DNA from 3 places in the Streptomyces sp. Z423-1 genome. Region 3 is predicted to be linked to each of the others. Evidence: predicted binding sites of a transcription regulator. Region 3 holds the regulator's gene; each other region holds the start of a gene.
The links. The regulator HrcA, encoded in region 3, represses chaperone genes, less so after heat shock. The targets are predictions, from matches to a motif close to TTNGCACTCNGNNNNNCNGAGTGCNAA.

Region 1 (10,268 bases), 2.8 Mb from region 3:
GCCGGGGCCGGGTCGGGGTGGGGCGGGGGACGTCCCCGATGTTTCGCGGGATCGCGGCGAGGACGCTCGAAGCATGATTCGTCGCAGATCTGGTGGCACGCCTCGGCGTGCGTCTCGTCTCAAGCGGGTGCTCATCGTCCTCGGCGCGGTCGTGACCGTCGGCGCCGTGACGATCGGTGGGTTGTTCGCGTGGCTGTGGACCGACGCCCCGGTCAGTACGGTCGGCAAGGCGTCGTTCGACAACGCGCTCGCGATACCGCCGTTGGCCGAGTCGCATGTCGACAAGGACGGCACGCGTGTCTTCGATCTGCGCATGCAGGCGGGCGAGACCGAGTTCGAGGCGGGGCGGAAGACCCCGACGTGGGGCTTCAACGGCACCTATCTCGGCCCGACTCTGCGCGCGGAACGCGGCGAGAAGGTCCGCGTGCGCATACGGAACGGGCTCGACGAGGCGTCGAGCGTGCACTGGCACGGCATGCACCTGCCCGCCGAGATGGACGGGGGCCCGCATCAGGAGATCGCCGCCGGCGGCACCTGGAGCCCGCAGTGGACGGTGGACCAGCCGGCCGCGACGCTCTGGTACCACCCCCACCCGCACGGCGCGACCGAGGACCACGTCCGGCGGGGCCTGGCGGGCATGTTCCTCCTCGACGACGAGCGGTCGGCGCGCCTCGCGCTGCCGAAGCGGTACGGCGTGGACGACCTGCCCGTCGTCGTGCAGGACGTGCGCTTCGACGGCGCCCGGCTCGACGGGGACCGCGGCTTTCTGCAGAACGTGGGCTTCCTCGGCGACCAGACGATGGTCAACGGCACGCTGCGCCCCTACCGCGAGGTCGCCGACGAGCTGATACGGCTGCGGCTGCTCAACGCCTCCACGGCCCGCACCTACGCCTTCGGCTTCCCGGACGACCGTTCCTTCTCCCTGGTCGGCACGGACGGGGGTCTGCTCGAGCGGCCGGTGTCCCAGAAGCGGGTGCAGTTGTCGCCGGGCGAGCGGGCCGAGATCGTGGTGCGGATGCGGGCGGGTGAGCGGGTGATGCTGCGCAGCTTTCCGCAGGACAACTACGGGGACGGCTGGCAGCGGCGGTTCGGCGGAGGGGACGACTCCTTCGACGTACTGGAGCTGCGGGCGGCCGGACGGCTGCGACCGTCTCCGGACCTGCCCACCGCCCTGGGCGAGTTGGAGATACCCGACGGCACGGACGCGGCGCGGGGCCGGTACTTCGAGTTGAAGCGGTCCGGGATCAACGGGCGGTCGATGGACATGGGGCGGGTGGACGAGACGGTCACGCGCGGGACGACGGAGGTGTGGACGGTCCGCAACGCCAACGGGATGCCGCACAACTTCCATGTGCACGACGTGCAGTTCAGGGTGCTGGAGGTGAACGGCGCGGCGCCGCCACCGGCCTTGCGCGGGCCCAAGGACACGGTGTTCGTGCCGCACGGGACGACCATGAAGCTGGCGTTGCGTTTCACCGGGCCGGCCGATCCCGACACGCCGTACATGTACCACTGCCATCTGCTGTACCACGAGGACGAAGGGATGATGGGCCAGTTCGTGGTGGTGGACAAGGGGCAGCGGGCGGGCGCGCCGTCGGGGCACGCGGGGCCTGGGAACGGCCATGCGGACGACCACGAGCACGGCTGAGCGAGTTCCTCTCCAGCCTCTCCAGGCCCCGCCGGGCCCTCTCTCCAGGCCCCGCCGAGCTCCCTCTCCACGCCCCGCCGGGCCCCCTCTCCACGCCCGCCGAGCTCCCTCTCCACGCCCTGCCGGGCCCCCTCTACAAGCCCCCTACAAATCCCCTCCAAGCCCTCCGCAAACGTCCCGTCAATCCCCCGTCAATCCCCCGGCATTCCCCCGGCATTCCCCCTACTGAGACCCTACGGAGATCAGCCGCGCACAGTCCGGGTCACTACCCTTGGCACATGACAACGGCTCTGATTACGGGATCGACCGCGGGAATCGGCGCCGCGTTCGCGCGGCGGCTGGCGGCGGACGGGCACAACCTCGTCCTGGTGGCCCGCGACACCAAACGCCTCCGCGAGCAGGCGACCGAACTGCACGACGGGCACGGCATCGAGGCGGAGGTACTCACGGCGGACCTGGCGACGGACGACGGCATCGAGGCGGTCGCCGCTCGCCTCGCCGACCGCAAGAACCCCGTCGACCTCCTGATCAACAACGCCGGCTTCGGCAACAAGGGCCGCTATCTCGACGTCCCCATGGCCGACGAGCTGAAGATGCTCAAGGTGCACTGCGAGGCGGTGCTCCGGCTGACGTCGGCGGCGACCGAGGCGATGCGGGAGCGGGGACGCGGAGGCGTCGTGAACGTCGCCTCGGTCGCGGCCTTCCTCCCCCGGGGAACGTACGGCGCGTCCAAGGCCTGGGTCGTGCAGTTCACCCAGGGCGCCGCCCGTGACCTGGCGGGCACCGGCGTACGGATGATGGTCCTGTGCCCCGGCTTCGTCCGCACCGAGTTCCACGAGCGCGCCGGCATGGGCACGGACAACATCCCGGGCTGGATGTGGCTCGACGCGGACAAGCTGGTGGCGGCGGCGCTCTCGGATCTGGCGCGGGGGAAGACGCTGTCCATTCCGGACCCGCGGTACAAGGCCATCATGGGCGTGGTGAAGGTGGCGCCGCGAGGGTTGCTGGGCGGGGTCTCGTCGCGGGCGGGCCGGAAGTACGGGCCTCAGTAGCGGGTGCCGGTCGAGGCCCTCGTAGGACAATGGAGCTGTTCGACCGGATCCAGGGGGGCCGGAGGTGGCGCCATGACGTTCGTGCAGGTCATCGACTGCAAGACCAGTCGGTTCGAGGAGATGAACCGGCTGATGGACGCGTGGGTGGAGAAGACCAAGGGAAAGCGGACGGCGACGCACAGTGTGATCGGGAAGGACCGGTCCGACGCGTCGCACTTCATCGAGATCGTGGAGTTTCCGTCGTACGAAGAGGCGATGCGGAATTCGAATCTTCCGGAGACCGATCGGATCTTTCACGAGATGGTCGCGCTGTGCGACGAGATGCCGACGTTCACGGATCTGGACGTGGTGCGGGACGAGCAGTTGTTCAGTGCCACGGTCCGGCGGTTCTTCGAGCTGGTGGCGACGCCCGGGGAGCTGCCGCCGCTCGATGAGGTGATGGGGGAGCACTATCACGATCACAATCCGGCGAACGAGCAGGATGTGATCGGGATGGATCATGTCCGGCGCGACCTGCGGGTCTGGCGGGACGGGTTCGACTTCTCGTTCAGCATCGAGGACCTGATCGCCGAGGGCGACAAGGTGTGCGCGCGGTGGTTCTGGAAGGGCACGCACAAGGGCGAGTTCCTGGGGATTCCGGCCACCGGGAAGGAAGTGTCGATGAGCGGTACGACCGTCTTCCGGTGCGGCGGGGACGGCAAGCTCGTCGAGGGCTGGTGGGAGTACGACCGGCTGGGGCTGATGGAGCAGCTGGGCGTCTTCGAGGAGCTGGAGCGTTAGACCCGCGAGGGGATACAGGGAGGCCCGGCACCCCGGGTGCCGGGCCTCCCCTACTGCCTGTTACGGCTCGCGTCAGTGCGCGTGGCCGTGACCGTGGCCGTGGCCCGCCGGCTCCGGCTCCTCTTCCTTCTTCTCGACGACCAGGGTCTCGGTCGTGAGCAGCAGGGAGGCGATGGAGGCGGCGTTCTCCAGGGCGGAGCGGGTGACCTTGACCGGGTCGATGACGCCGGACTTGATCAGGTCGCCGTACTCACCGGTGGCGGCGTTGTAGCCGCTGCCCTTCTCCAGCTCGGCGACCTTGGAGACGATGACGTAGCCCTCCAGGCCGGCGTTCTCGGCGATCCAGCGCAGCGGCTCGACGGCGGCCTTGCGGACGACGGCGACACCGGTGGCCTCGTCGCCCTCCTTGCCGAGGTTGTCCTCAAGGACCTTCACGGCGTGGACGAGCGCGGAGCCACCACCGGAGACGATGCCCTCCTCGACCGCGGCGCGGGTCGCGGAGATGGCGTCCTCCAGACGGTGCTTCTTCTCCTTCAGCTCCACCTCGGTGGCGGCGCCGACCTTGATCACGCACACGCCGCCGGCCAGCTTCGCGAGGCGCTCCTGGAGCTTCTCGCGGTCCCAGTCGGAGTCCGTGGCCTCGATCTCGGCCTTGATCTGCGCGACGCGGCCCTGCACGTCCTCGGACTTGCCGGCGCCGTCGACGATGGTGGTGTCGTCCTTGGTGACGGTGACGCGGCGGGCGGTGCCGAGCACGTCCAGACCGACCTGGTCGAGCTTGAGGCCGACCTCCTCGGAGATGACCGTGGCGCCGGTGAGGACCGCCATGTCCTGGAGCATCGCCTTGCGGCGGTCGCCGAAGCCGGGAGCCTTGACGGCGGTGGCGTTGAAGGTGCCGCGGATCTTGTTCACGACGAGGGTGGAGAGGGCCTCGCCCTCGACGTCCTCGGCGATGATCAGCAGCGGCTTGGAGGAGTTGGACTGGATGATCTTCTCCAGCAGCGGCAGCATGTCCGCGATGGCGGAGATCTTGCCCTGGTGGATGAGGATGTACGGCTCGTCCAGGACGGCCTCCATGCGCTCCTGGTCCGTCACGAAGTACGGCGACAGGTAGCCCTTGTCGAAGGCCATGCCCTCGGTGAAGTCCAGCTCCAGGCCGAAGGTGTTGGACTCCTCGACGGTGATGACACCGTCCTTGCCGACCTTGTCCATCGCCTCGGCGATCAGCTCGCCGACCTGCTGGTCCTGGGCGGACAGCGCGGCGACGGCGGCGATGTCGGACTTCTCGTCGATCGGCCGGGCCGAGGCCAGCAGGTCCTCGGAGACGGCGGCTACGGCGGCGTCGATGCCCTTCTTGAGGGCGGCCGGGGAGGCGCCGGCGGCGACGTTCTTCAGGCCCTCGCGGACCAGCGCCTGGGCCAGCACGGTCGCGGTGGTCGTACCGTCACCCGCGATGTCGTTGGTCTTGGTCGCCACCTCCTTGACCAGCTGGGCGCCGAGGTTCTCGTAGGGGTCCTCGACCTCGACCTCGCGGGCGATGGTGACGCCGTCGTTGGTGATGGTGGGGGCGCCGAACTTCTTGTCGATGACGACGTTGCGGCCCTTGGGGCCGATCGTCACCTTGACCGTGTCGGCGAGCTTGTTGACGCCGCGCTCGAGGGCGCGACGGGCGTCCTCGTCGAACTTCAGGATCTTCGCCATGGCAGCGGGAGCCCTCTCGGAAAGTCTTGGGGTAATGAAACTGCGCCCCGGGCGCCCGGCTTCGTTATCGGTCGCGGGGGCCAGGGGCGCAGCTCAAAACGGTGTGTTGCCTGAGGTGATTACTTCTCGATGACCGCGAGCACGTCGCGGGACGAGAGGACGAGGTACTCCTCGCCGTTGTACTTCACCTCGGTGCCGCCGTACTTGCTGTACAGCACGACGTCGCCGACCTTGACGTCGAGCGGCAGGCGCTCGCCGTTCTCGAAGCGGCCCGGGCCCACCGCGAGGATGACGCCCTCCTGGGGCTTCTCCTTGGCGGTGTCCGGGATGACCAGGCCAGAGGCCGTGGTCTGCTCGGCGTCCAGCGGCTGGACCACGATGCGGTCCTCGAGCGGCTTGATGGCAACCTTGGAGCTGGCGGTCGTCACGATCCGACCTCCCCCTTCGGAGATCTCACGGGGTTAACTGTCTGAGGTGGCGACCAGGTCGATCCGTCGTCGCGGGTGCCGGACCTGCCCGTCGCTTGTTTGGCACTCTCCAGGGGGGAGTGCCAGAGCCGAGACTATGACTGCGGTTAGCACTCGGTCAAGCGGAGTGCCAATTGCCTGCGGCGCGTCGGCCGGACTCGTCCTCGAACGCCGGACGGGCCGAGCGGCGCGGACCGGCGTCGAAAGCCTCGCGTGGTCAGAGGTAATCCTCCAGCCGCCCCACTGTCAGCCCCGCCTCCTGCACCCGGCGCAGCAGGCGCGTCGTGCGTTCGCGGAGCATCGGGGTCGGGGCTTCGGTCGAGGGGACCGAGATGATGTCGCCGGGGCGGAGGTGTGCGGGGCCGTTCGTGAAGGTGAGGTCGTCCGCGTTCATCGTGGCGCGCCAGAGCACGATCGCCTTGATGCCGCAGTCCGCGGCCGCCCGGCGGGTCGTCGTGTCGTACGTGCCGTAGGGCGGGCGGAAGAGGTGGGGGCGGATGCCGAACCGGGTGTGGAGTTTGTGCTGCTGCCCGCAGATCTCGGCGCGCTGACCGGCGTACGGCAGCCCGCGCAGGGCGGCGTGGTCGAGGGTGTGGTTCTGGATGCTGGCGCCGACCGAGCGAAGGCGCGCGAAGTGGCCGTAGCCGGGTCCGACGACGCTGTCGGTGAGGAACATGCTGACCGGCAGCCGTAGCTCGCGGACCATGTCGACGAAGCGCGGGTCCTTCTCGGCGCCGTCGTCGTAGGTGAGGAAGACGACTTTGTGGGGGGTCGGGATGCGGTCCAGGACCGGCGGCAGCCCGTCCGCAGGTCGTGCGGGGTGGCGGGGCGGCGAGGGGGGCGGGGAGAGCGGCGAGGGCAGGCCCCAGCGGCGGTGGGGCGGGGGCTGCGAGGCGGCCGAGCCGGGTGCCGCCCCCGCCTCGACGGAGCGCGAGGGCGGGGCGTCGGGCAGGGCGCAGCCGGCGAGCAGGACCAGGAGCGCCGCGGCCCCTGCCGTCCGCCCGCGCCGAGTCACAGGTAGTCCTCCAGGCGGCCCACCGCGTACCCCTTCGCCGTGATCTTGTCGAGGAAGACGCGGATCATGTCGGGCATCCCGCCCGCCCAGTCGTCCGTGCCCCGGAAGTGGCTGAGGACGATGTCGCCGGGGTGGATGTCGCGGTCCCACTCGCGGTAGTCCCAGTGGTCGACGAAGACCTCCTCGTTCCACAGCGGGACGTACTTGATGCCGCAGTCCTTGGCGGCGCGCAGGGTGTCGGAGTTGTAGTTGCCGTAGGGCGGGCGGAACAGCAGCGGGCGGGTGCCGTAGCGCTCTTCGATGACGTCCTGCATGCCGCAGATCTCGCGCTTCTGGTCGGTGTAGGAGAGGCCGGGCAGGTAGGGGTGGTTGAGGGTGTGGTTGTTCAGGACCACTCCCCTGGCCTGCATCTGCTCGAAGTAGCGGTAGTTCTCCTTGATCAGGTAGTCGCTGAGGAACGCGGTGTACGGGATCCGCAGGTCGGTCATCATCCGCAGGAACGCCGGGTCCTTCTCGGCGCCGTCGTCGATGGTCAGGAAGACGACCTTCTGGTCGGTGGGGATGGTGGTGAAGACCGGCGGGAGGCCCTGCTCCTCGTGTTCGTCCACCTCGAAGCCGACGCGGGTGGTGATCGTCGGCTTCTTCGCGGGCGGGCGCGGCGGCCGCAGCGGGGTCTCCTTCAGGCCCCAGCGCTGCGCGGCGGCGACCAGGGCGGCGTGGTCGGCGCGGAGTTTGGCGGCGTAGCCGTCCAGGGCGCGGGCCGGGGGCGCCTTGAGGGGCGGGGGCGCTTCGTCCTCGCCGCGCGTGCAGCCGGAGGCGATGGCGGCGACGGTCAGTACGGCGATTCCGGCTCTGATCGCCGTAGCTCTCCGAAGCCGACGCGCCCTAATTTTGTCATTTTGTACTACTAGTCGCATGGAGCCGGATCCTCCCAGGCCCCGCCCCCGAACCGCCGCCGACACCGCCGCCGGAGGCGCACCATCCACCGACTGGCCGACAATGGCCCGGTGAACGACCTCGCCCCTCTCCTCACCCCCGAAGGCCGGGCCCTCCTCGACGAGGTGCGCGGCACGGACCCCACCCAGGAACTCGCCGTCGCCACCCGGCTGCGCCGCGACCACCCGGCCGACCTGGTGTCGGCGGCGCTCGGCCAGGCGCGGCTGCGGCAGCGGGCGGTGGCCAAGTTCGGGGCGGCGGACGCGGAGCGGATGTACTTCACGCCCAACGGGGTCGAGCAGTCGACGCGGGCGAGCGTGGCGACGTATCGCGCGCGGCGGTTCGGGGAGTTGGGGGTGACGTCGGTGGCCGACCTGTGCTGCGGGATCGGCGGGGACGCGATCGCCCTCGCCCGCGCCGGGATCCGCGTCCTCGCCGTGGACCGCGACCCGCTGACGGCGGCCGCCGCGCGGGCGAACGCCGAGGCGCTGGGGCTGGCCGGGCTGATCGAGGTACGGGAGGCGGATGTCACGGAGGTGGACGTGTCGGCGTACGACGCGGTCTTCGTGGACCCGGCGCGACGAGGCGGCCGGGGCAGGATCTTCGATCCGGAGGCGTACTCGCCCCCGCTCTCCTGGGCCGTCCGGGTGGCTACGACCGCCCCGCACGCCGCCCTCAAGGTCGCGCCCGGCATCCCGCACGAGGCCGTGCCCGACGCCGCCGAGGCGGAGTGGATCTCGGACGGCGGGGAGGTGAAGGAGGCGGTGCTGTGGTTCGGCACCGAGCCCGGCCTGGTGCGCGCCACCCTCCTCCCCGGCCCGCGCACACTCCGCTCCCGCGGCCTGCCGAATCCGGCGGTACGTCCCGTCGGGCGCTTCCTGTACGAGCCGGACGGCGCCGTCATCCGCGCCCACCTGGTCGCCGAGGTGGCCGTCGAGCTCGACGGCGGTCTGATCGACGGGACGATCGCGTACGTCACGGCCGACGAGCTGCGCCCCACGCCGTACGCCTCCGCCTACGAGATCACCGACCAACTCGCCTTCAGCGTCAAGAAGTTGAAGGCGCTGCTGCGGGAGCGGGAGGTGGGGATCCTGACCGTGAAGAAGCGGGGGTCGGCGGTGGAGCCGGAGGAACTCCGCAAGAAGGTGAAGCCACAGGGGCCGAACTCCGCGACGGTGTTTCTGACGCGGGTGGCGGGGGCGCCGACCATGCTGATCGGCCACCCGTCGGGCTGACCGACGTCAGGACGCGACGATCGCCTTACCGATCGTGAACCCCTTGGCCGGCCCTTCCGGGACCACCGCGTCGGTGCCGTAGGGAACGCGGTGCTCGTCGGTGTACTTGGCCTTCTTCGGGTCCGGGGAGGTCAGAACGACAACGGCTCCGTCGTCGTCGAAGTCGTCGACGATCACGTACACGGGGATGCCCGCCCGGGCGTACTCACGGCGCTTGCGGGCACGGTCGCGCTGGAGGTTGCGGTGTCCGGGTGAGGTGACCTCGATGACCATCTTGACCCCGGCGGCGTCGACGCCGAGGCCTTCCTCGTCGGGGATCTCATCGAGGTCGAGGGGGGCGACGAAGAGGTCGGGGATCCAGCATTTGTGGCGGTGGATGACGTTGCCGTCGCGGTGCACTGCGTATCCGCTACCGGCGAGGTGCGTGTCGAGCGCCCTGTGGAGTCGGCCCATGAGAACGGTATGACGACGACGACCGGTAGGCGACACCTCGATGGTCCCCTCAATGATCTCGGCGCGGTAGCCCTCGGGGAGATCCATGGCCTTCCACGCCTGCCACAGGACCTCGTCCAGATCGGAAACCGGCTCGGAAACCGGCTTGTCTTCCACCACCGGGGCCACCTCTTCTACGAGAGCGGTCATCGTGAAGCACCTCCTCCTTCAAGTGTGGGCGCGGGCGCCACTGCGGCACAAGCAACACCGCCGACGCTACGGAGGCACGGCTCCTGACGGCCCGTAACCGGCGCCGATCAGCCGAACGAGTGATCGTGCCCCGATCGGTCAACCGCATTCCCGCGCCCGCGACTCCAGCAGCCCCCGCTCCCGTTCGTTGCGGGCCAACGCCGCCCGGGGCGTGGAGACCTCTACCGCAACGACTCCCACAACTCCCCCGCCTCCGGCTCCTGAGCCACCACCCGGTTCGGGTCCCACGCCGCCGTGACCACCGGCATCGTCACCGTCTCCATGGCGTCCGCCGACAGGCCCCGCAGGCTCTGCCCGAGCCCCACCAGCTCCGTCAGCGAGTCGAGGCCGGTGTCGGTGGTCAGGCTGCCGGTCACCGCGTCCGCGACCTCGTACAGGCGGGTCGGGTCCGAGAGCAGGCTGGTCGCCGCGATCCGTTCCATGAGTGCCTTGACGAGCTGGTGCTGCAGGCCTATGCGCCCCAGATCGCTGCCGTCCCCGATGCCGTGCCGGGTGCGGGCCAGGCCCAGGGCCTGTTCGCCGTCGAGGTGATGGGTACCGGCCGGCAGGGTCAGGTGGCTGTCCTCGTCGTCGATGTCCTCCTCGGTGGTGACGGTGACCCCGCCGAGCGCGTCCACCAGCCTGGCGAAGCCGGCGAAGTCGATCTCGACGTAGTGGTCCATCCGGACGTTGGTCATCGACTCGACGGTCTTCACCGCGCACACCGGACCGCCCACGGAGTAGGCGCTGTTG
Region 2 (10,268 bases), 1.2 Mb from region 3:
CGCGAGGAGCTGGGCTTGGCCCCCGTCCGCTACTACCAGCTGCTCAACGCCCTGCTCGACGACCCGCGCGCGCTGGCGCACGACCCGGTGACGGTGAATCGACTGCGGCGGATACGGGAGCGGCGGCGGGCGGAGCGGTAGGAACGGTGGAACGGCAGGAACGGTGGAACGGTAGGAAGGGTAGGAACGGTCAGGGCCTGGGTCGATAGGGTCGCCGTATGGGCAGCCACGAGACCGGAACCGGCAAGACCCTCCCGACGCCCGCCACCTCCGCCGGGCGGGCCGGGCTCGACGCGATCCTCGCGCGGCCCGGCAAGGCGGTGATCGCGCTCGACTTCGACGGGACCCTCGCGCCGATCGTGCCCGACCCCGAGCAGGCCCGCGCCCACCCGGACGCCGTACCCGCGCTCGCCGCCCTCGCCCCGAAGGTGGCCGCCGTCGCGGTGATCACCGGCCGACCGGCCGACGTCGCCGTACGCCACGGCGGCTTCGCGGGCGTCGACGGCCTGGAGCACCTCGTCGTCCTCGGCCACTACGGCGCCGAACGCTGGGACGCCGTCAGCGGCGAGGTCAGCGCCCCCGCCCCGCACCCCGGCGTCGCCGCCGTCCGGGAGGAACTGCCCGGACTGCTCGACCGGGTCGGCGCCGGGGCGGGCACGTGGATCGAGGACAAGAGCCGCGCGATCGCCGTCCACACCCGCCGCGCCACCGACCCGCAGGCCGCGTTCGAGGCCCTGCGCGAACCCCTCTCGGACCTCGCCACCCGCCACGGCCTGATCGTCGAGCCGGGCCGCATGGTCCTGGAGCTGCGCCCGCCCGGCATGGACAAGGGCGTCGCCCTCCTCGAATACGTCCGGGAACTCGGCGCCGAGTCCGTCCTCTACGCCGGCGACGACCTCGGCGACCTCCCCGCGTACGCGGCGGTCGACCAACTCCGCTCCGACGGCACGCCGGGCCTGCTGGTATGCAGCGGCAGCGACGAGGTGACCGAGCTACGGCAACGCGCGGACGTGGTGGTCGACGGCCCGAAGGGGGTCGTAGCACTGCTCGCGGGGCTCGCGGCCCGGCTGGAGAGCTGATCGCGCCAGGCGTTCAGCTGGTGGGCTGGTCGTGGGGCTCGCGGCTCGGCTGGTGGGCTGGTCGTGGGGTGCGGCCCCAGCTGGTGGGCTGGTCGCGGGGTGCGGTCGGCTGCTGGGGTGTCTGCGGGGCTCCGTGCAGCTGGTGGGCTGAGCGTGGGGCTCGGGGCTCATTCGGTTCGCTGGCCGTGGGGCTCGCGGCTCGGCCAGCGGCCAGTGGTCTGCTCGCGCGGTGCGGTCAGTCGGCGGGCTGATCGCGCAGCGCGTTCAGCTGGTCCAGGAACCACTGGGCCGGGGGCAGCGTCGTCGCGGACGCCGTCAGGCGCTTCGTCCGTTCGGCGCGTTCACCGGGCCGCATCGTCAGTGCCTCGTAGAGCGCGTCGGCGGTGCCGCCGATGTCGTACGGGTTCACCCCGATGGCGTCCTCGTGCAGCTCCTCGTACGCCCCCGCCTCCCGGGACAGCACCAGCGCGCACCCCTCGTCGGACACGACCGGCACCTCCTTGGCGACCAGGTTCATGCCGTCCCGGATCGGGTTCACCAGCGCCACGTCCGCGAGCCGGTAGGCGGCGAGGGAGCGGGCGAAGTCGTCCTTCACATGCAGCACGACCGGCACCCAGCCCAGCGTCCCGTACCGCTCGTTGATCTCCTGGGCCACCCGCCGCACCTCGGCCGTGTAGTCGCGGTACACGGCGAGGTCCTGCCGCGAGGGGTACGCGAAGGCGACGTGCACGACCCGCTCCCGCCAGTCGGGGTGGTCGTCCAGGAGCTGCCGGTACGCCAGCAGCCCGCGCACGATGTTCTTGGACAGCTCGGTCCGGTCGACGCGGACGATCGCCTTCCGCCCCTCGCCGATCTCCGCCCGCAGCGCGGCCATCCGCTCCTCGACGTCGGCCTCGCGCGACCGCTTCCGCAGGAAGTCGGCGTCGGCACCGAGCCCGTGCACGCCGACCCGCGTGTCCCCGAGGCCGTCGGCGAACGCCTCGCAGCACGCGGTGAAGGCATCCGCCCACCGATGCGTGAGGAACCCCAGCCGGTCCGCGCCCAGCATCCCCCGCAGCACCTGCCCGGCGACATCGTCGGGCAGCATCCGGAAGTACTCCGGCGGCGCCCACGGCGTGTGCGAGAAGTGACTGATCCGCACGTCCGGCCGCAGCTCGCGCAGCATCCCCGGCACCAGCGTCAGGTGGTAGTCCTGCACCAGCACCGCCGCCCCCTCGGCCGCCTCCTGGGCCAGCGCCTCGGCGAACGCCCGGTTGTACGCCTCGTACGACGCCCACTGCCGCCGGAACTCCGCGTCGAAGACCGGCTCCACCGGCGTCTGGTACAGCATGTGGTGCACAAACCACAGCACCGAGTTGGCGATCCCGTTGTACGCGTCCGCGTGCACGTCGGCCGGAATGTCCAGCATCCGCACCCCGGCCTCGCCGGCCCCGCGCCGCACCGCCTCGCGGTCGCCGTCACCGAGCGCCGAGCACACCCACAGCGCACCGGCGTCCGGACCGATCGCGGACAGGCCCGAGACGAGCCCGCCACCACCGCGTTTGGCGTGCAGCGAGCCGTCGTCGCGCACCTCGTACGACACCGGGCCACGGTTGGAGGCCACCAGTACCTGCGCAGGACCGTACGTCGAAGCCATACGCCTCAACCTAGCCCTCTCCCGAACCGCTCAAACGTACGGTTCGAGCCCTGAAGGGACCGGAAAGGACCGAGAAGGGGACCGTATACAACGGTCAGGCCACCTTCCGGGCCGCGTACTCCGCGATCTCCACCATCGGCGGTCGCTCCTCCGTGTCCACGGAGAACGTCCGTGCCTCGAACCCGTCCTCCACCCGCTCGAACTGGGTGAGGCAGGGGCGGATGAGGTGGCCCCGGGCCAGCCGCAGCTGGGCCGTGCGGTAGATCGCCGCCGCCATCCGGCCCAGCGCCTGCCCGTCCTGGTGCCGGTGCTTGCGCACCCCGATGTCCACCTGCGCGAGCGCGTCGAGCCCGACCAGATGCAGGGAATCCACCAGCATGCCCAGCTCCACGCCGTACCCGACCGGGAACGGCAGCTGCTCCAGCAGCGAGCGCCGGGCCGCGTACTCCCCGCCGAGCGGCTGGACGAAACCGGCCAGCTGCGGCCAGTGCATGTTCAGCAGCGGGCGGGCCATCAGCTCGGTCACCCGGCCGCCCTGCCCGGCCGCGCCGCCCAGGGGACGGTCGTACATGCCCTTGACGAGGTCGACCCCCGGGTCGGTCAGCAGCGGGCCGACGATGCCCGTGACGAAGTCCGAGGAGAACTCCTTCAGATCCGCGTCGATGAAGCAGACGATGTCGCCGCGCGTGACGAGCAGCGAGCGCCACAGCACCTCGCCCTTGCCGGGGACGGCCGGGATGCGCGGGAGTATCTCGTCGCGGTGCACCACCCGGGCGCCCGCCGCGGCGGCCACCTCGGAGGTGCGGTCGGTGGACCCGGAGTCGACCACGACGATCTCGTCGACCAGCGGGACCTGCTCGACGAGGTCCTGCCGGATCACGGCGACGATGTCGCCGACGGTCTCCTCCTCGTTGAGCGCGGGCAGCACGACACTGACCGACTGGCCCGTGTGGCGCTTCGCGGCCAGGATCTTGTGCAGCGGGCGATCGGTCAGCGACCAGGAGCGGGTGCTGAGCCAGCGCTCGACTTCTTCCAGCACAGTCTGCTGCTCCTTCGCGTTCTCTCGGCGAGCGGACGAGGTCTGTGATCCATCTCGCGGTTCGGACGACTATCTCAACTGTCCTGGCCTTCGGTTACAGTCTTGAACAACGCTGATGACCATCGCATGTCGGGGGCCGTCCGCGTTCACCACCGCACAACAACCGCATACAGCTCATCCAGAGGGGCAGAGGGACACGGCCCGATGAAGCCCCGGCAACCCCCCTGATTCCGGACTCGTTCACGCGAGGCTCCCGGCCAGGGAAGGTGCCAATTCCGTCTCACGGCGAGATGCGTCGTGAGGAAGATGAGGAGAAAGGGCCTCGCCTCACATGGCTGTGCAGACTGTCGAAAGCAGCACCAGCAATCCCACCGTCGACCTCGGTCCCGCCGCGGCGCTGTCCTGTCGCGAGTGCGGCCACCGCGTCCCGCTCGGCCCGGTCTTCGCGTGCGAGGAGTGTTTCGGCCCGCTGGAGATCGCGTACGACTTCTCCGCGTACGACGCCGAGGAGCTCCGTCAGCGCATCGAGGCGGGCCCGTCGAACATCTGGCGTTACGCGCCCCTGCTGCCCGTCCCCGCCGACGTGGCCGACAAGCCGAACCTGAACCCCGGCTGGACCAAGCTGGTCAAGGCCGACCACCTCGCCCGTGAACTCGGCGTCGAGCCCGGCAAGCTGTTCGTGAAGGACGACTCCGGCAACCCGACCCACTCCTTCAAGGACCGTGTGGTCGCCCAGGCCCTGGAGGCCGCGCGGGCCTTCGGCTTCACCACGCTCTCCTGCTCCTCCACCGGCAACCTCGCCGGCGCCGTCGGCGCCGCCGCCGCCCGGGCCGGCTTCCGCTCCTGCGTGTTCATCCCGCACGACCTGGAGCAGGGCAAGGTCGTCATGGCCGCGGTCTACGGCGGTGAACTCGTCGGCATCGAGGGCAACTACGACGACGTGAACCGCTTCTGCTCCGAGCTGATCGGCGACCCGGCGGGTGAGGGCTGGGGCTTCGTCAACGTCAACCTGCGGCCGTACTACGCGGAGGGGTCCAAGACCCTGGCGTACGAGATCTGCGAGCAGCTCGGCTGGCGGCTGCCCGACCAGATCGTGGTGCCGATCGCGTCCGGCTCCCAGCTGACGAAGATCGACAAGGGGCTGCAGGAGCTGATCAGGCTCGGGCTCGTCGAGGACAGGCCGTACAAGATCTTCGGGGCGCAGGCCGAGGGGTGCTCGCCGGTGTCGACCGCGTTCAAGGCGGGGCACGACGTGGTGCGGCCGCAGAAGCCGAACACGATCGCCAAGTCGCTGGCCATCGGCAACCCGGCGGACGGGCCGTACGTGCTCGACATCGCGCGCCGCACGGGCGGCTTCGTGGAGGACGTGACGGACGAGCAGGTCGTCGACGCGATCAAGGTTCTCGCCCGGACCGAGGGCATCTTCGCGGAGACCGCGGGCGGGGTGACCGTGGGGGTCGCGCGCAAGCTGATCGAGAACGGTGTGCTGGATCCGTCGCTGACGACCGTGGTGCTGAACACCGGGGATGGTCTCAAGACGCTGGATGCGGTGGCGGGTACGGGGCTCACTGCGACCATTCGTCCCAGCCTGGATTCGTTCCGGGAAGCCGGCCTCGCCTAGTCGTCACCGCCCCGCGCCCCTGGCGGCGCTGCCCCACCGCAAGCTGCAAACCTGACCGGAGGTCACAGACATATGAGCGTCACCGTTCGCATCCCCACCATCCTGCGTACCTACACCGGCGGCCAGGCCGAGGTCTCCGCCGAGGGGGCGACCCTCGGTGAGGTGATCGCCGATCTGGAGAAGAACCACACCGGGATCGCCGCCCGGGTCCTGGACGACCAGGGCAAGCTGCGGCGGTTCGTCAATGTGTACGTCAATGACGACGACGTCCGCTTCGAGCAGGGGCTGGAGACGGCCACCCCGGACGGTGCCGGCGTGTCGATCATTCCGGCCGTGGCCGGCGGCTGAAACGCTCGTGCGTTACCTTGAGTAACGTCGGTTACTCCATGTGCATCGAATTGCCCCCTCCGTGAGAGAAGCGGAGGGGGCAATTCAGTGTGGTTGAGCGCGGTAGAGTTGGGGAACGCGTCGCGGATCGACATGCCGGACGCATATGAGTACCGGCTCCGCTGCGATGAGAAGTAGCCAAAGTGTGTGGCTGTTTTGCGCCGTTCATTCCTTTTGTGGGGCCCGACTTGCCCTGAATCCGGGTGAATTCTCCCTAAATTCCCGACCGTCCGCGCCCAGATTTCTCGTCCGATTGACCTGTTGCAGACGGCAGTTGGACAGATACATTCAGCCGCGGTCGACGCGTTCCGGCGCACGCCCCCAATCAATGGGGGGTGAGGTCTGACCCGGATCCGCGAAGTGTGGATCTGTGCAAGGGCCAGTAATAGGGGAGTTAGGCATGGCTCAGGGCACCGTCAAGTGGTTCAACGCGGAGAAGGGGTACGGCTTCATCGCGGTCGACGGTGGTGCGGATGTTTTCGTCCACTACAGCGCGATCCAGATGGACGGATACCGCACCCTGGAAGAGGGCCAGCGGGTCGATTTCGAGATCTCGCAGGGCCAGAAGGGGCCGCAGGCGGACATGGTCCGGCTCGCGACCAGCTGAAGCACGCGCCGACTGCAGCGACGTTCTTCTGTTCATCTTCGAAGGGCTCGCACCTCCCGGGGTGCGAGCCCTTCGGTCTGCCCGGAGGTCGGTCGGCCTCAGTCCGTAGGACCCGCTTGCGCCCACCCGTCGCCCGACCACCACCCCTCGACGGGCCCGCTTCGCGGGCGCACCTTGCACTCAGCATGCCCGAGTGCTAATCATTGGCGTTAGCACTCTGAAGGTGAGAGTGACAAAGAAGGACCGGGTCGGTGAGGCCGCAAGCCGGGTGGGGCAAGGAACCACGAGGCGTGCGAGCCGTCCGTCGCGGGCGCCAGCGCGGTCCGGAGCAATCCACCCCAGTCCGGGAGGACCACTTCACATGGCCAAGATCATCGCGTTCGACGAGGAGGCGCGGCGGGGCCTCGAGCGCGGCATGAACCAGCTCGCGGACGCCGTCAAGGTGACCCTCGGCCCCAAGGGCCGCAACGTCGTCCTTGAGAAGAAGTGGGGCGCCCCCACGATCACCAACGACGGTGTCTCCATCGCCAAGGAGATCGAGCTGGAGGACCCGTACGAGAAGATCGGCGCCGAGCTGGTCAAGGAAGTCGCCAAGAAGACGGACGACGTCGCCGGTGACGGTACGACCACCGCGACCGTCCTCGCCCAGGCCCTGGTCAAGGAGGGTCTGCGCAACGTAGCCGCCGGTGCCAACCCGATGGCCCTGAAGCGCGGTATCGAGAAGGCCGTCGAGGCCGTCTCCGGTGCGCTGCTCGACCAGGCCAAGGAGGTCGAGACCAAGGAGCAGATCGCCTCCACGGCCTCCATCTCCGCCGCCGACACCCAGATCGGCGAGCTGATCGCCGAGGCCATGGACAAGGTCGGCAAGGAAGGCGTCATCACCGTCGAGGAGTCCCAGACCTTCGGTCTGGAGCTGGAGCTCACCGAGGGTATGCGCTTCGACAAGGGCTACATCTCGGCGTACTTCGCCACCGACATGGAGCGCATGGAGGCGGTCCTCGAGGACCCGTACATCCTCATCGCCAACTCCAAGGTCTCCAACGTCAAGGACCTGCTCCCGCTGCTGGAGAAGGTCATGCAGTCGGGCAAGCCGCTGCTGATCATCGCCGAGGACGTCGAGGGCGAGGCCCTGTCGACCCTGGTCGTCAACAAGATCCGCGGCACCTTCAAGTCCGTCGCCGTCAAGGCCCCGGGCTTCGGTGACCGCCGCAAGGCCATGCTCGGCGACATCGCCATCCTCACGGGCGGCGAGGTCATCTCCGAGGAGGTCGGCCTCAAGCTGGAGAACGCGACCCTGGACCTCCTGGGCCGCGCCCGCAAGGTCGTCATCACCAAGGACGAGACCACCATCGTCGACGGCGCCGGCTCCGCCGACCAGGTCGCCGGCCGGGTCAACCAGATCCGCGCCGAGATCGAGAACAGCGACTCGGACTACGACCGCGAGAAGCTCCAGGAGCGTCTGGCGAAGCTGGCCGGCGGCGTGGCCGTCATCAAGGCCGGTGCCGCCACCGAGGTCGAGCTCAAGGAGCGCAAGCACCGCATCGAGGACGCCGTTCGCAACGCGAAGGCGGCCGTCGAGGAGGGCATCGTCGCCGGTGGTGGCGTGGCCCTGCTCCAGGCCTCCCAGGTGTTCGAGAAGCTGGAGCTGGAGGGTGACGAGGCGACCGGCGCCCAGGCCGTGAAGCTCGCCCTGGAGGCCCCGCTGAAGCAGATCGCCGTCAACGCCGGCCTCGAGGGCGGCGTCGTGGTGGAGAAGGTGCGCAACCTGACCCCGGGCCACGGCCTGAACGCCGCGACCGGCGAGTACGTCGACCTGGTCAAGGAAGGGATCATCGACCCGGCGAAGGTGACCCGTTCCGCCCTGCAGAACGCCGCCTCCATCGCCGCGCTCTTCCTCACCACCGAGGCCGTCATCGCCGACAAGCCGGAGAAGGCCGCCGCGCCTGCCGGTGGCGGCATGCCGGGCGGTGACATGGACTTCTGATCCTTCCGAGGATCGGACCCGTCCGTCAGTACCGAGGGCGGCACTCCCTGGAGACAGGGGGTGCCGCCCTCGGGCGTGTCCGGGATCACACAGGAGGCCGGGAGGGGGCGGAATGCGGTGGCCCGACGAGGCAGTTAATGCTGTGCAAGTATGCACACGCATTCATTGTCCCCATCATCGGCTGTTCCGCCCATCGTCGGCCATCCCGAGGAGCCCCCACGTGACCGTCACCGCGTCCTCCGTCTCCCGAGCGACCCAGGTCCTCGCCCGCCCCTTCACCGTCGGCGGTCTGACCGTCCCGAACCGCATCGTGATGGCGCCGATGACCCGCAAGTTCTCCCCGGGCGGCATCCCGGGTGCGGATGTGGCGTCGTACTACTCCCGTCGTGCCGGAGCGGGCGTCGGTCTGATCGTCACCGAGGGCACCTACATCGGCCACGAGTCCGCCGGGGAGAGTGACGCCGTTCCGCGCTTCCACGGCCAGGAGCAGCTGGCCGGGTGGGCGAAGGTCGCCGAGGAGGTGCACGCGGCCGGCGGGAAGATCGTCCCCCAGCTGTGGCACATCGGCATGGTGCGCAAGCAGGGCGCCCCGCCCGTTCCCGAGGCCCCGGCGGTCGGTCCGTCCGGGCTGCGGCTGGACGGCACCGAGGGCACCGGCAGGGCGATGACCCAGCAGGACCTGGACGATGTCGTCGCGGCCTTCGCCGAGGCGGCCGCCGCGGCCGAGCGGATCGGCTTCGACGGGGTCGAGCTGCACGGCGCCCACGGCTACCTCATCGACCAGTTCCTGTGGGCCGGCACCAACCGCCGTACGGACGCCTACGGCGGTGACCCGGTCGCCCGTGCCAAGTTCGCGGCGGAGATCGTGGCCGCCGTACGCGCGGCGGTCTCGCCGGACTTCCCCGTGATCTTCCGCTACTCGCAGTGGAAGCAGGAGGCTTACGACGCGAAGCTCGCCGAGACCCCGGAGGAGCTGGAGGCGATCCTCGCCCCGCTCGCGGCGGCCGGCGTCGACGCCTTCCACGCCTCCACGCGCCGCTACTGGCTGCCGGAGTTCGAGGGCTCGGACCTCAACCTCGCGGGCTGGACCAAGAAGCTCACCGGCAAGACCGCCATCACGGTCGGGTCCGTGGGCCTGGACGGGGAGTTCCTCAAGGCGTTCCAGGGCGAGGGCGCCGGGGTGGGCAGCATCGACGACCTGCTCGACCGGCTGGAGCGCGACGAGTTCGACCTGGTGGCCGTGGGGCGGGCGCTGCTGCAGGACCCGCAGTGGGCGGCGAAGGTGCTCGCGGGCCGGTTCGACGAGCTGGCGCCGTACGACGCGGCGTCGCTCGGGTCGCTGAGCTGAGCGTCGTACGCGGCTGAGCTGAGCGTCGTACGAGGGGCGGTATCCGGATGACCCGGGTGCGCACAAGGAACAGCAGGCAACAGCAGGCGCAGCAGGCACAGCCGGCCTGGCCGCCGATCAAAGATTCCCCATCGGTTCGATGTCGATCCGCACCGGCGTCCCCCACACCCGCAGCACCTCGTAGTCGGTGAACTCGTGCACGAGCCGATACGCCATCGCAGGCCGCGAACCGCGCCGCTGGGCCGCCAGATACAGCTCGGCCTCCCGCCGGTCCCGGCGCGGGGTGCCGCACAACTGCCACTCCTGCCCGTTCCACAGCTCCGGCAGCCACCGCTGCTGGGGCTGCGGCCGGTCACCGCGCACGCCGTACCGGGACGGCGCGGACTCGGTGGGCGGGCCGGGCGCGGCCGGTCCGTTGAACTCGGCACGCCGGGCGGCGCGTCGCCGGGTCTCGCACAGCAGACACAGGTCGGGCGCGCTCTCGTCGACGGGCCCCGTCGGATGCTCGGCGCAGCGGGTGCTGGGCGCGGCGGTGGTGACGCTCTCCTCCAGCAGGTCGAGCGCCCG
Region 3 (10,268 bases):
GTGGCCCGTCGCGGTGTCGTTCAGTTCGCCGAGCAGTTCGGCCATCGTCGAGCGGTCCTGGAGCGCGATGCCCGCCGAGCCCGTGGTGGGGCTGAACTTCTCGTACGGGCCCTGCGTGGCGCCGGACTGCGGCTTGAGGCCGAGGACGTCGGCGTAGAAGCGGTAGCAGGCCGCGAAGTCGCCGACCAGGAGCCTGACTTGGGCGAGTTCCATGACGTCCTCCGGCACGGGGATCAGGACCAGCGTCCGGTACGGCCGAGCAGCAGGGCCGCCGCCGCGGTACCGGCCGTCGAGGTGCGCAACACGGTCGGCCCGAGCCGGTAGGCCCGCGCCCCGGCGTCCGCGAACAGCGCCAACTCCTCCGGGGAGACGCCGCCTTCGGGGCCGACGACCAGCACGATCTCGCCCTCGGTGGGCAGTTCGGCCGCGGCCAGCGGCTCCTCGCCGCTCTCGTGCAGTACGGCGGCGAAGCCGGCCCCGGCGAGCAGCGCGGCGACCTGCTTGCTCGTCGCCGTGTCCGCGACCTCGGGGAAGCGCACGCGCCGGGACTGCTTGCCGGCCTCGCGGGCGGTGGCCCGCCACTTGGCGAGGGCCTTGGTGCCGCGCTCGCCCTTCCACTGCGTGATGCAGCGGGCCGCCGCCCACGGCACGATCGCGTCGACCCCGACCTCGGTCATGGTCTCCACGGCCAGCTCGCCCCGGTCGCCCTTGGGCAGCGCCTGGACGACCGTGATGCGCGGTTCCGGCACCGGCTCCTCGGCCACCGAGTCCATGTGGACGATCAGCCGGTCCTTGCCCTCGGTGCCGACGACCACGCACTCCGCCCAGCGCCCGGCCCCGTCGGTGAGGATCACGTCCTCGCCGGGCCGCAGCCGCTTCACGGAGACCGCGTGCCGCCCCTCGGGGCCGTCGAGGACGTACCGCCCGCCGTCGCCCGCGTCGACGTGCTCGAGGTTCTCCACGACGAACACCGGCGCGGTCATCAGGCACCGCCCCAGGAGGACAACGCTGTCCTGGCCGCCTCCAGCTCGCTCGCGAGCACCTCCACCAGCTGCCCGGCGGGCAGCTCACGCGCCATCCGGTGCCCCTGCCCCGCCCACAGCGCCATGCCCTGCGCGTCGCCCGCCTTCGCGGCGGCCTTGCGGATCGGGGAGGTGAGGTGGTGGATCTCGGGGTAGGCGGCGGGGGCGTACGGGCCGTGCTCGCGCATGAAACGGTTGACCAGGCCACGGGCCGGGCGGCCGGAGAAGGCGCGGGTCAGTTCCGTACGGACGAAGAGCGGGTTGGTCAGGGCCTGCTTGTGCACGGCGTTGGCGCCGGACTCGGGCGTGGCGAGGAACGCCGTGCCGAGCTGCGCCGCGCCGGCGCCGGCCGCGAGGGCGGCGGCGATCTGGCTGCCGCGCATGATGCCGCCGGCGGCGACGAGCGGCAGGCCGACCGCCTCGCGGATCTGGCCCAGCAGGGAGAGCAGCCCGATGGCCGCGCCGTCGTTCTCGGGGATGTCCCGGTGGGTGCCCTGGTGGCCGCCGGCCTCGACGCCCTGCACGATCACACCGTCGGCGCCCGCCCGCTCGACGGCGCGGGCCTCGTCGGGGGTGGTGGCGGTGACCAGGGTGAGGGTGCCGGCCCGGCGCAGCGCGTCGAGGGCGTCGGGGGACGGGACGCCGAAGTGGAACGAGACCACCGGCACCGGGTTGTCGAGCAGCACCGCGAGTTTGGCGTCGTAGCCGTCGTCCCGGCCGCTGTCGGGGTCGCCGAGCTCGGCCTCGTACCAGGCGGCCTCGCCGGCCAGCTGCTGGGCGTAGACGTCGACAGCGGCGGGCTCGGCATACTCGGGCTGCGGCATGAACAGGTTCACGCCGAAGGGGCGGCCGGTCAGCCCCCGCAACTGCTTGATCTCCTGGTACATGCCGTCGGCCGTTTTGTAACCGGCCGCGAGGAATCCGAGCCCACCGGCCTCGGACACGGCCGCGGCGAGCCGGGGCACGGAGACGCCGCCCGCCATGGGGGCCTGCACGATCGGAAGCGGAAAGAGATCGGTCAGTGCGGAGGACATGACGGCATGTTGTCACGTCCTCCGAACAAGTCCGAATCCGGCCTGACGTCTGGCATAGGCCAGAGGCATGCCATGGCTCTTCGTGGGACTCAGCGCCCGTTGAACGCATCCTTCAGCCGCGAGAACAGCCCCTGCTGCCCCGGCTGACTGTGCCTGCCCGGGGGACAACCCCCGGACCCCCGGCCGCCCTCAACCCTCGCGCAGCTCCAGCTGTCAGCGCCCGTTGAACGCGTCCTTCAACCGCGAGAACAACCCCTGCTGCCCGGGCTGGAACTGCCCCTGCGGTCGCTCCTCGCCGCGCAGCTTGGCCAGTTCCCTCAGGAGGCGTTCCTGCTCGACGTCCAGCTTGGTCGGGGTCTGGACCTCGACGTGGACGACGAGGTCGCCGCGGCCGCCGCCGCGCAGGTGTGTGACTCCCCGGCCGTGCAGCGGGATCGACTGGCCCGACTGGGTGCCCGGGCGGATGTCGACCTCCTCCAGGCCGTCCAGCGTCTCCAGCGGCACCTTCGTGCCGAGGGCCGCCGCCGTCATCGGGATCGTGACCGTGCAGTGCAGGTCGTCGCCGCGCCGCTGGAAGGTCGGGTGCGGCAGCTCGTGGATCTCCACGTACAGGTCGCCCGCCGGACCGCCGCCCGGGCCGACCTCGCCCTCACCGGCGAGCTGGATGCGGGTGCCGTTGTCGACACCGGCCGGGATCTTCACCGTCAGCGTGCGGCGGGAACGGACGCGGCCGTCGCCCGCGCACTCCGGGCACGGGTTGGGCACCACGGTGCCGAAGCCCTGGCACTGCGGGCAGGGGCGCGAGGTCATGACCTGGCCCAGGAAGGACCGCGTGACCTGCGAGACCTCACCACGACCCCGGCACATGTCACACGTCTGCGCCGAGGTCCCCGGCGCCGCGCCCTCCCCGCTGCACGTGGAGCAGACGATGGCCGTGTCGACCTGGATGTCCTTCGTCGTGCCGAAGGCCGCCTCGTCGAGCTCGACCTCGATCCGGATCATCGCGTCCTGGCCCCGGCGGGTGCGCGAGCGCGGCCCGCGCTGCGACGCCGTACCGAAGAACGCGTCCATGATGTCCGAGAAGTTCCCGAAGCCACCCGCGCCGAAGCCGCCCGCACCGGCGCCGGCCCCGGCCTGCGACAGCGGGTCGCCGCCGAGGTCGTAGACCTGCTTCTTCTGCGGGTCGGAGAGCACCTCGTAAGCGGCGTTGATCTCCTTGAACCGCTCCTGCGTCTTCGGATCGGGGTTGACGTCCGGGTGCAGCTCGCGTGCGAGCCGCCGGAAGGCCTTCTTGATCTCTTCCTGCGACGCGTCGCGACGCACGCCGAGAACGGCGTAGTAGTCCGTGGCCACTTACGACTCCGCCAGGATCTGTCCGACGTACCGTGCCACTGCGCGTACCGCTCCCATCGTTCCCGGGTAATCCATGCGGGTCGGTCCGACCACGCCGAGCTTGGCGACTGCCTCGCCGCCCGAACCGTAGCCCACCGACACCACCGACGTGGAGTTGAGTCCCTCATGGGCGTTCTCGTGCCCGATGCGCACGGTCATGCCCGAATCCTTCGCCTCGCCCAGCAACTTGAGGAGCACGACCTGCTCCTCCAGTGCCTCCAGCACCGGCCGGATGGTGAGGGGGAAGTCATGTCCGAAGCGGGTGAGATTGGCCGTACCGCCGATCACCAGCCGCTCCTCCGTCTCTTCGACGAGCGTCTCCAGCAGGGTGGAGAGCACCGTCTGGACCGTGCCGCGGTCCTCGGCCTCGAAGGCCTCCGGCAGATCCTGCACCAACTGCGGCACATCCGCGAAGCGGCGGCCCGCGACCCGGCTGTTCAGCCGCGCCCGCAGATCCGCCAGCGACGACTCGCCGAACGGCGCCGGGCAGTCGACCATCCGCTGCTCCACCCGCCCGGTGTCCGTGATCAGCACCAGCATCACGCGCGCGGGTGCAAGCGACAGCAGCTCCACATGCCGCACGGTGGACCGGGTGAGCGACGGGTACTGCACGACGGCGACCTGCCGCGTGAGCTGCGCCAGCAGCCGTACGGTCCGGGTCACCACGTCGTCCAGGTCGACGGCGCCGTCGAGGAAGTTCTGGATCGCGCGCCGCTCCGGCGCGGTCAGCGGCTTGACCTCGGCCAGCTTGTCGACGAAGAGCCGGTAGCCCTTGTCCGTCGGGATGCGCCCGGCGCTGGTGTGCGGCTGGGCGATGTATCCCTCGTCCTCCAGGGCAGCCATGTCGTTGCGGACGGTCGCCGGGGAGACGCCGAGGCTGTGCCGCTCGGTGAGCGCCTTGGAACCGACCGGCTCCTCGGTGCCGACGTAGTCCTGGACGATCGCGCGCAGCACCTGAAGCCTTCGTTCACTGAGCATCCGCGCACACCTCCAGCACTCGTCCCCTTGGCGCTCCCCCTGGCACTCGACGCCCCCGAGTGCCAGCCTTACCGGCCCAGTGTACGGCCGTCGGGTACGCCCCGGGCAAGGCCGGTCCTGCGAGGTCGTGCCGGGTGGGGCGTACGGCAGGCGGGAATATGGCAACAGGGCCTAGCGTCGCCGTATGAGCGTCACTTGGGAAGAGGTGGGCTGGGAGCGGCTGGCGGCCGGTGTCGGGCGTTGTCGCCTCCCTGGCTGGGACTGCACGGTGGGGCTGGTGGTCGGGCACGGTGCGGCGTTGCTGATCGACGCGGGGTCGAGCCTCGCGGAGGGGGCGCGGCTGCGGGCGCAGGCGGAGGTGCTCGCCGGTCATCGTGTGACCCATCTCGCGCTCACCCATCCCCACTTCGACCACGTCCTCGGCGCGGCCGCCTTCGCCGGGGCGGAGGTGTTCGGCGCGGTCGGCATCGACGCCGTGCTCGGCGGCCGGCGCGGCCGTGAGGAACTCCGCGCGGACGCCGTCCACCACGGCCTGGACGCCGCGGCGGCCCAGGAGGCGGCCGACACCCTGGTCCCGCCCCGCCACCACGTCTCCGGCGAGTGGACCCTCGACCTGGGCCCCGGCCGCCAGGTCCTGCTGGCGAACGTGGGCCCGGCACACACGGCGTACGACCTCGCGGTCCTCGTGCCGGGTGAGCCCGAGGTGGTCTTCTGCGGCGACCTGGTCGAGGAGTCCGGCGAACCGCAGGCGGGCCCGGACGCGGTGCCGTCGCACTGGCCGGCCGCGCTGGCCCGGTTGGTGAGCTTCGGCGGCGAGGACGCGCTGTACGTGCCCGGTCACGGAGCGGTGGTGGACGCGGCGTTCGTGCGGCGCCAGCGGGACGCCCTGGCCGCCCGTTTCGGCGTGTCGCCCGGATGACGTAACGACCTCTCCATATCGTCGTTCGAATGCGCCAGTACTCTCCGGACCTGACCCCGCCGTGGAAGAAGCCGAAGGAGCCCGTCCCGGAGGTCCCCGCGGAGCCCGGCCTGGTGGTCGAGGAGCCCGGCACCGGTTTCTGCGGCGCGGTGATCCGCTGCGAGGCGGGCACGGTGACCCTGGAGGACCGCTTCGGCAAGCACCGGGTGTTCCCGCTGGAGCCGCGGGGCTTTCTGCTGGAGGGCAAGGTGGTGACCCTCGTACGGCCGTCTGCTTCGGCTCCGGTACGTCCCACCCGTACGGCATCCGGCTCGGTCGCCGTCCCCGGCGCACGCGCGCGCGTGGCCCGCGCCGGCCGCATCTACGTCGAGGGCCGGCACGACGCCGAGCTCGTCGAGAAGGTCTGGGGCGACGACCTGCGTATCGAGGGCGTGGTCGTGGAGTACCTGGAGGGCGTGGACGACCTGCCCTCGATCGTGGCCGATTTCGCGCCGGGTCCGGATGCGCGCCTGGGTGTCCTGGTGGACCACCTGGTGCCGGGCACGAAGGAGTGGCGGATCGCTGAGGCGGTGACGAGCGAGTACGCGCTGGTGGTGGGCCATCCGTACGTCGACATCTGGCAGGCGGTGAAGCCGTCGTCGCTGGGGATCGCGGGGTGGCCGGAGGTGCCGAGGGGGCAGGACTGGAAGACGGGGGTGTGCCGGGCGCTGGGCTGGCCGTCGGAGAACACCGGGGCGGTGTGGCAGGCGATTCTGGGTCGGGTGGGGTCTTACAAGGATCTGGAGCCGGAGTTGTTGGGGCGGGTGGAGGAGCTGATCGACTTCGTCACGGGTAGCGGTGGGGCCTGACGTCGGGGAAGGTTCCGAACTCGCTGGTGTCCAGTTCGAGTCCCAGAGCCTCCAACGGGATCGGATCGCCGAATTTGATGATCTCCTGGCTGAGGTAGTCGGCGTCCTCACCCTGGCCCGCGGGCTTCGTCAGCAGGACGCAGTGCGCCATGATCGGGTCGAGGATGAGGTACACGGGGATCTTCCCGGCGGCGTAGATCGAGCGCTTGATCACGTAGTCCTGGTGGACGCTGGACTTGGAGACGACCTCCACGACCATCGTGACCAGCTTGGAGGGAAGCAGACGGCCCGAGTCGGGCAGGATGTCTCGCGCCACGACTACTAGGTCCGGTACCGGCTCGCTGGCCTCGTCCCGGATGTCCACGTCCTGGGTCTGAAGGCGAGACCAGCGCTGTCGCGGGATCTGGTCCTGCACATCGGCAACGATCAGGTTGTGCACGATGTCAGGGCTGGCCATCATCACGATTACCCCCCGGAGGAGCTCCACCTTGACGCCCTCAGGAGGCTCAAGTTCCTCGAAGATCTTCACCATGCCGGTGGTCATCGGTCGGTCGTCCACAGCGGTCATCTCCGCAGCCCTCCGGTTTTCCGCCACCGTGCAATTACGGGGGCAGCCTACGAATCAGGTTAGGGACCGAACCGGCGTTCCGCACCGATTCACCCGCCGGAGTGATCAGTCCACCAGGTCCCGCACGACAGCGTCTGCCAGCAACCGCCCCCGCAGGGTGAGCACCGCGCGCCCCTCCTCGTACGGCGTCTCCTGGAGGAGCCCGTCCGACAGGGCGCGGCGGGCGGCCTTGCGGCCCTGCTCCTGGAGCAGCGACAGCGGTACTCCCTCCCGCAGCCGCAGCTCCAGCAGGATGCGCTCCACCCGGCGGTCCTCGTCGGACAGCAGCTCACGGCCCGCGCCCGGGGACTTCCCCGCCGACAGGGCCGCCGCGTACGCACCGGGGTGCTTCACGTTCCACCACCGCACGCCCCCCACGTGGCTGTGCGCCCCCGGTCCCGCGCCCCACCAGTCGGCGCCCCGCCAGTACAGCTCGTTGTGCAGGCAGCGGGCGGCGTCCGAGGTGGCCCAGTTGGACACCTCGTACCATTCGAAACCGGCCCCGGACAGCCGCTCCTCCGCGATCAGGTACCGGTCGGCGTGCACGTCGTCGTCCGTCATCGGCACCTCGCCCCGGCGGATCCGGCGGGCCAGTTGGGTGCCCTCCTCGACGATCAGGGCGTACGCGCTGATGTGGTCCGGCCCGGCGCCCAGCGCCGCGTCCAGCGAGGCCCGCCAGTCGTCGTCGGACTCCCCCGGTGTGCCGTAGATCAGGTCCAGGTTGACGTGCTCGAACCCGGCCGCCCGGGCCTCCGCGACGCACGCCTCGGGCCGTCCGGGGGTGTGGGTCCGGTCCAGGACCTTCAGTACGTGCTGCTTCGCGCTCTGCATGCCGAACGACACCCGGTTGAAGCCGCCCTGGCGCAGGGCCGCGAGATACGCCGGATCGACCGACTCGGGATTCGCCTCCGTCGTGACCTCGGCGTCCGCCGCCAGCCCGAACTCCGCCCGGATCGCCCCCAGCATCCGTACGAGGTCACCGGCGGCCAGCAGGGTCGGCGTACCGCCGCCGACGAAGACCGTGCGGACCTCGCGCGGGTCGTCGCCGAGCACCTTGCGGGCCAGCCGGATCTCGTCGATCAGCGTGTCGGCGTAGTTGTCGCGGGAGGCGAGGACGCCGCCGGTGCCGCGCAGCTCGGTGGCGGTGTAGGTGTTGAAGTCGCAGTAGCCGCAGCGGGTCGCGCAGTACGGGACGTGCAGATAGAACCCGAGGGGGCGGTCGGCCGCCCCGGCGAGCGCGGACGCGGGCAGCGCGCCGTCGGCGGGGACGGGCTCGCCGTCGGGGAGTGCGGAAGGCATGTCCTCCATTGTCCCGCACCCCGTGGCCTACTCCGCCTGGAGCACCAGCAACGCCAGATCGTCCTCCGGTGGGCGCCCGCCGAACTCGTGCACCAGCCGCCTGATCCGTTCGGCGATCAGCTCGGCGTTCATCCCCGCGCAGCCCGCGAGCGCCGCCGCCAGCCCGTCCTCGTCGTCGAACTGGCGCGAGCCGCTGCGCCGCTCGGTGACTCCGTCCGTGACGCACAGCAGGGTGTCGCCGGGGCGCAGCTCGAAGCTCTCGCTGGTGTACGTCTCGTCCTCGACGACCCCGAGCAGGGTCTGTGGCCGCGCGGCCGTACGGACGTCGCCGTCGGGCCCGAGGAGCAGCGGCAGCGGATGCCCGGCGGAGGCGAGGGTGCAGCGGACGCCGCCGTCGAAGGGGGCGAGTTCGCCGTAGAGGAGGGAGAGGAAGCGGGTCTGCGGGCCCTCGCCGGGGCCGGCGGGGCCGACCAGGGCGCGGGCGGCGGCGTCGGCGGCCTCGGTGGCGTCGTCGAGGAGGAGCTGGTTGAGGCGGTCGAGGACGTCGGCGACGCGGTAGCCCTCGCGGGCGAGCAGCCGCAGCCAGGGGCGGGCCAGCCCAATGACGACGGCGGCCTCCGGTCCCTTGCCCTGGACGTCACCGACGGCGAAGCACCAGCGCCCGTCACCGGCCGGGAAGAGGTCGTAGAAGTCGCCGCTGGGCCCGCCCTTGTCGCAGGGCTCGTACACGAGGGCGCTGCGCACGCCGGGGATCTGCGCGACCGCACCGGGCAGCAGGCCGCGTTGGAGTACGGCGCTGATGGTGGCCTGCCGTGCGTACTGCCGGGCCGCCCCGATGGCCAACGCCACGCGCCGGCTCAGATCCTCGACGAGCCCGGTGATCTCGTCCGGAAACCCCTCGACCCCGGCCCGCCCGATCACGAGCGTCCCAAGCGGCCGCCCACCGGCGACGAGCCGGTACGAGAGGGCAGTCCCGGCGGTGGCGTCTTCGGCCGGGACGGAGGCGACGCAATCCTCGACGCCAGCGCCAGCGCCAGCGCACGGCTGCCGGGGACGCGAGTCCGCGGGGGATGGGGTGGTGGGGGTCGGGATGGCGGGGGTCGGTTTGCTGGGGGTCTGGATGCCGGGGGCCGGGTTGCTGGGGGCTGGGATGGCGGGGGCCCGGTAGCTGGGGGACGGGTAGCCGGGGGCCGGATAGCCGGGGGCCGGATAGCTGGGGGACGGGATGCCGGGGCCTGAACTGCCGGAGCCCGCGTTGCCGGGAGCCGGGATGCCGGGGCCTGGACTGCCGGAGCCCGCGTTGCCGCCGTCCGAGATCCCGTAACCCGGCACCCCGTCACCCGGATCCCCAGGCCAAGACTCCTCAGGCAGCGCATCCCCCGCACCGGCATCCCCAGGCCACGGATACGGCACCGGACCCGAGGGCGTTGTCCCTTCCTCCGCCCGTCGCGGTGGCTCTTTCTCCAGGCGGCGGCGCAGGTCCTCGATCCGGTCCTCGCTCGCGTGCCACACCCGTGCCAGTCGCGCCCCGTCGGCGCCACCGCCCTCGCTCCACCCGGCCCGGCCGCCCATGGCCTCGTCCTCCAGCCAGACCGCACACCAGTCGGCCAGCCGGGGCACGATCAGCTGGCCGGTGAGCGCGGCGACGAGGTCCTCGTCGAGCTGTCCGGCGAGCAGGTCGGAGGCCTCGGCGAGGAAGGACAGCGCGCCCCGGCCGAGCCAGTCCCGGTCGCGTTCGGCCCGCTGGGGCTCGGGTGCGAGCAACTCGGCGCCGAAAAAGCCCGTGCGCTCGGGCTCGTACCCCTCGGCGTCGGGACACACCTCGGCGGACACCCGAGCCCACACGGTCTTGGCGCCCCGCCGGTAGGTCACGCCCCAGGCCTCGGAGAGCGCGGCGACCAGCCGCAGCCCGCGCCCGTACTCAGGTGTCTCGTACGCCGCTTCGCTCTCCCCCTCCCGGGGCGGCCGCGAGGGATGGTGGTCGCAGACCTCCACGACGACGGCACCGGTCTCCGGCTCCAGCCGGCAGACCAGCTCGACATCGGTACCGGCGTGCACGACGGCGTTCGTGACCAGCTCGCTCAGGACGACCATGGCGTCATGGGCCAGCCGGTCGGTCAGCCGCTCGGCGCCGGGCAGCCCGAGCCCGGTCCACTCCTGGAACGCCGC

Region 1: groES (co-chaperone GroES) is a predicted target of HrcA. The motif match lies at 5,756-5,782, and genes of this name have one in related genera.
Region 2: groL (chaperonin GroEL) is a predicted target of HrcA. The motif match lies at 6,543-6,569, and genes of this name have one in related genera.

The regions. Positions count from the first base shown of each region.
Region 1 covers NZ_CP053109.1:3,538,466-3,548,733, forward strand. Annotated here, with positions in the region: gene HJD23_RS15785 (multicopper oxidase domain-containing protein) at 74-1,648, shown strand; gene HJD23_RS15790 (SDR family oxidoreductase) at 1,927-2,700, shown strand; gene HJD23_RS15795 (ester cyclase) at 2,773-3,480, shown strand; gene groL (chaperonin GroEL) at 3,553-5,181, opposite strand; gene groES (co-chaperone GroES) at 5,301-5,609, opposite strand; gene HJD23_RS15810 (polysaccharide deacetylase family protein) at 5,866-6,663, opposite strand; gene HJD23_RS15815 (polysaccharide deacetylase family protein) at 6,660-7,580, opposite strand; gene HJD23_RS15820 (methyltransferase domain-containing protein) at 7,644-8,834, shown strand; gene HJD23_RS15825 (Uma2 family endonuclease) at 8,841-9,476, opposite strand; gene HJD23_RS15830 (LCP family protein) at 9,698-10,268, opposite strand, start outside.
Region 2 covers NZ_CP053109.1:5,134,483-5,144,750, forward strand. Annotated here, with positions in the region: gene HJD23_RS23015 (DUF3263 domain-containing protein) at 1-141, shown strand, start outside; gene otsB (trehalose-phosphatase) at 219-1,079, shown strand; gene HJD23_RS23025 (trehalose-6-phosphate synthase) at 1,315-2,715, opposite strand; gene HJD23_RS23030 (glucosyl-3-phosphoglycerate synthase) at 2,810-3,754, opposite strand; SAM riboswitch class I at 3,926-4,067, shown strand; gene thrC (threonine synthase) at 4,086-5,375, shown strand; gene HJD23_RS23040 (ubiquitin-like small modifier protein 1) at 5,448-5,723, shown strand; gene HJD23_RS23045 (cold-shock protein) at 6,163-6,369, shown strand; gene groL (chaperonin GroEL) at 6,731-8,353, shown strand; gene HJD23_RS23055 (NADH:flavin oxidoreductase) at 8,574-9,701, shown strand; gene HJD23_RS23060 (hypothetical protein) at 9,819-10,268, opposite strand, start outside.
Region 3 covers NZ_CP053109.1:6,310,710-6,320,977, reverse strand. Annotated here, with positions in the region: gene HJD23_RS28365 (VOC family protein) at 1-213, opposite strand, end outside; gene HJD23_RS28360 (16S rRNA (uracil(1498)-N(3))-methyltransferase) at 234-983, opposite strand; gene HJD23_RS28355 (nitronate monooxygenase) at 983-2,056, opposite strand; gene dnaJ (molecular chaperone DnaJ) at 2,270-3,409, opposite strand; gene hrcA (heat-inducible transcriptional repressor HrcA) at 3,410-4,426, opposite strand; gene HJD23_RS28340 (MBL fold metallo-hydrolase) at 4,611-5,345, shown strand; gene HJD23_RS28335 (DUF3097 domain-containing protein) at 5,375-6,193, shown strand; gene HJD23_RS28330 (Uma2 family endonuclease) at 6,171-6,761, opposite strand; gene hemW (radical SAM family heme chaperone HemW) at 6,867-8,099, opposite strand; gene HJD23_RS28320 (SpoIIE family protein phosphatase) at 8,127-10,268, opposite strand, start outside.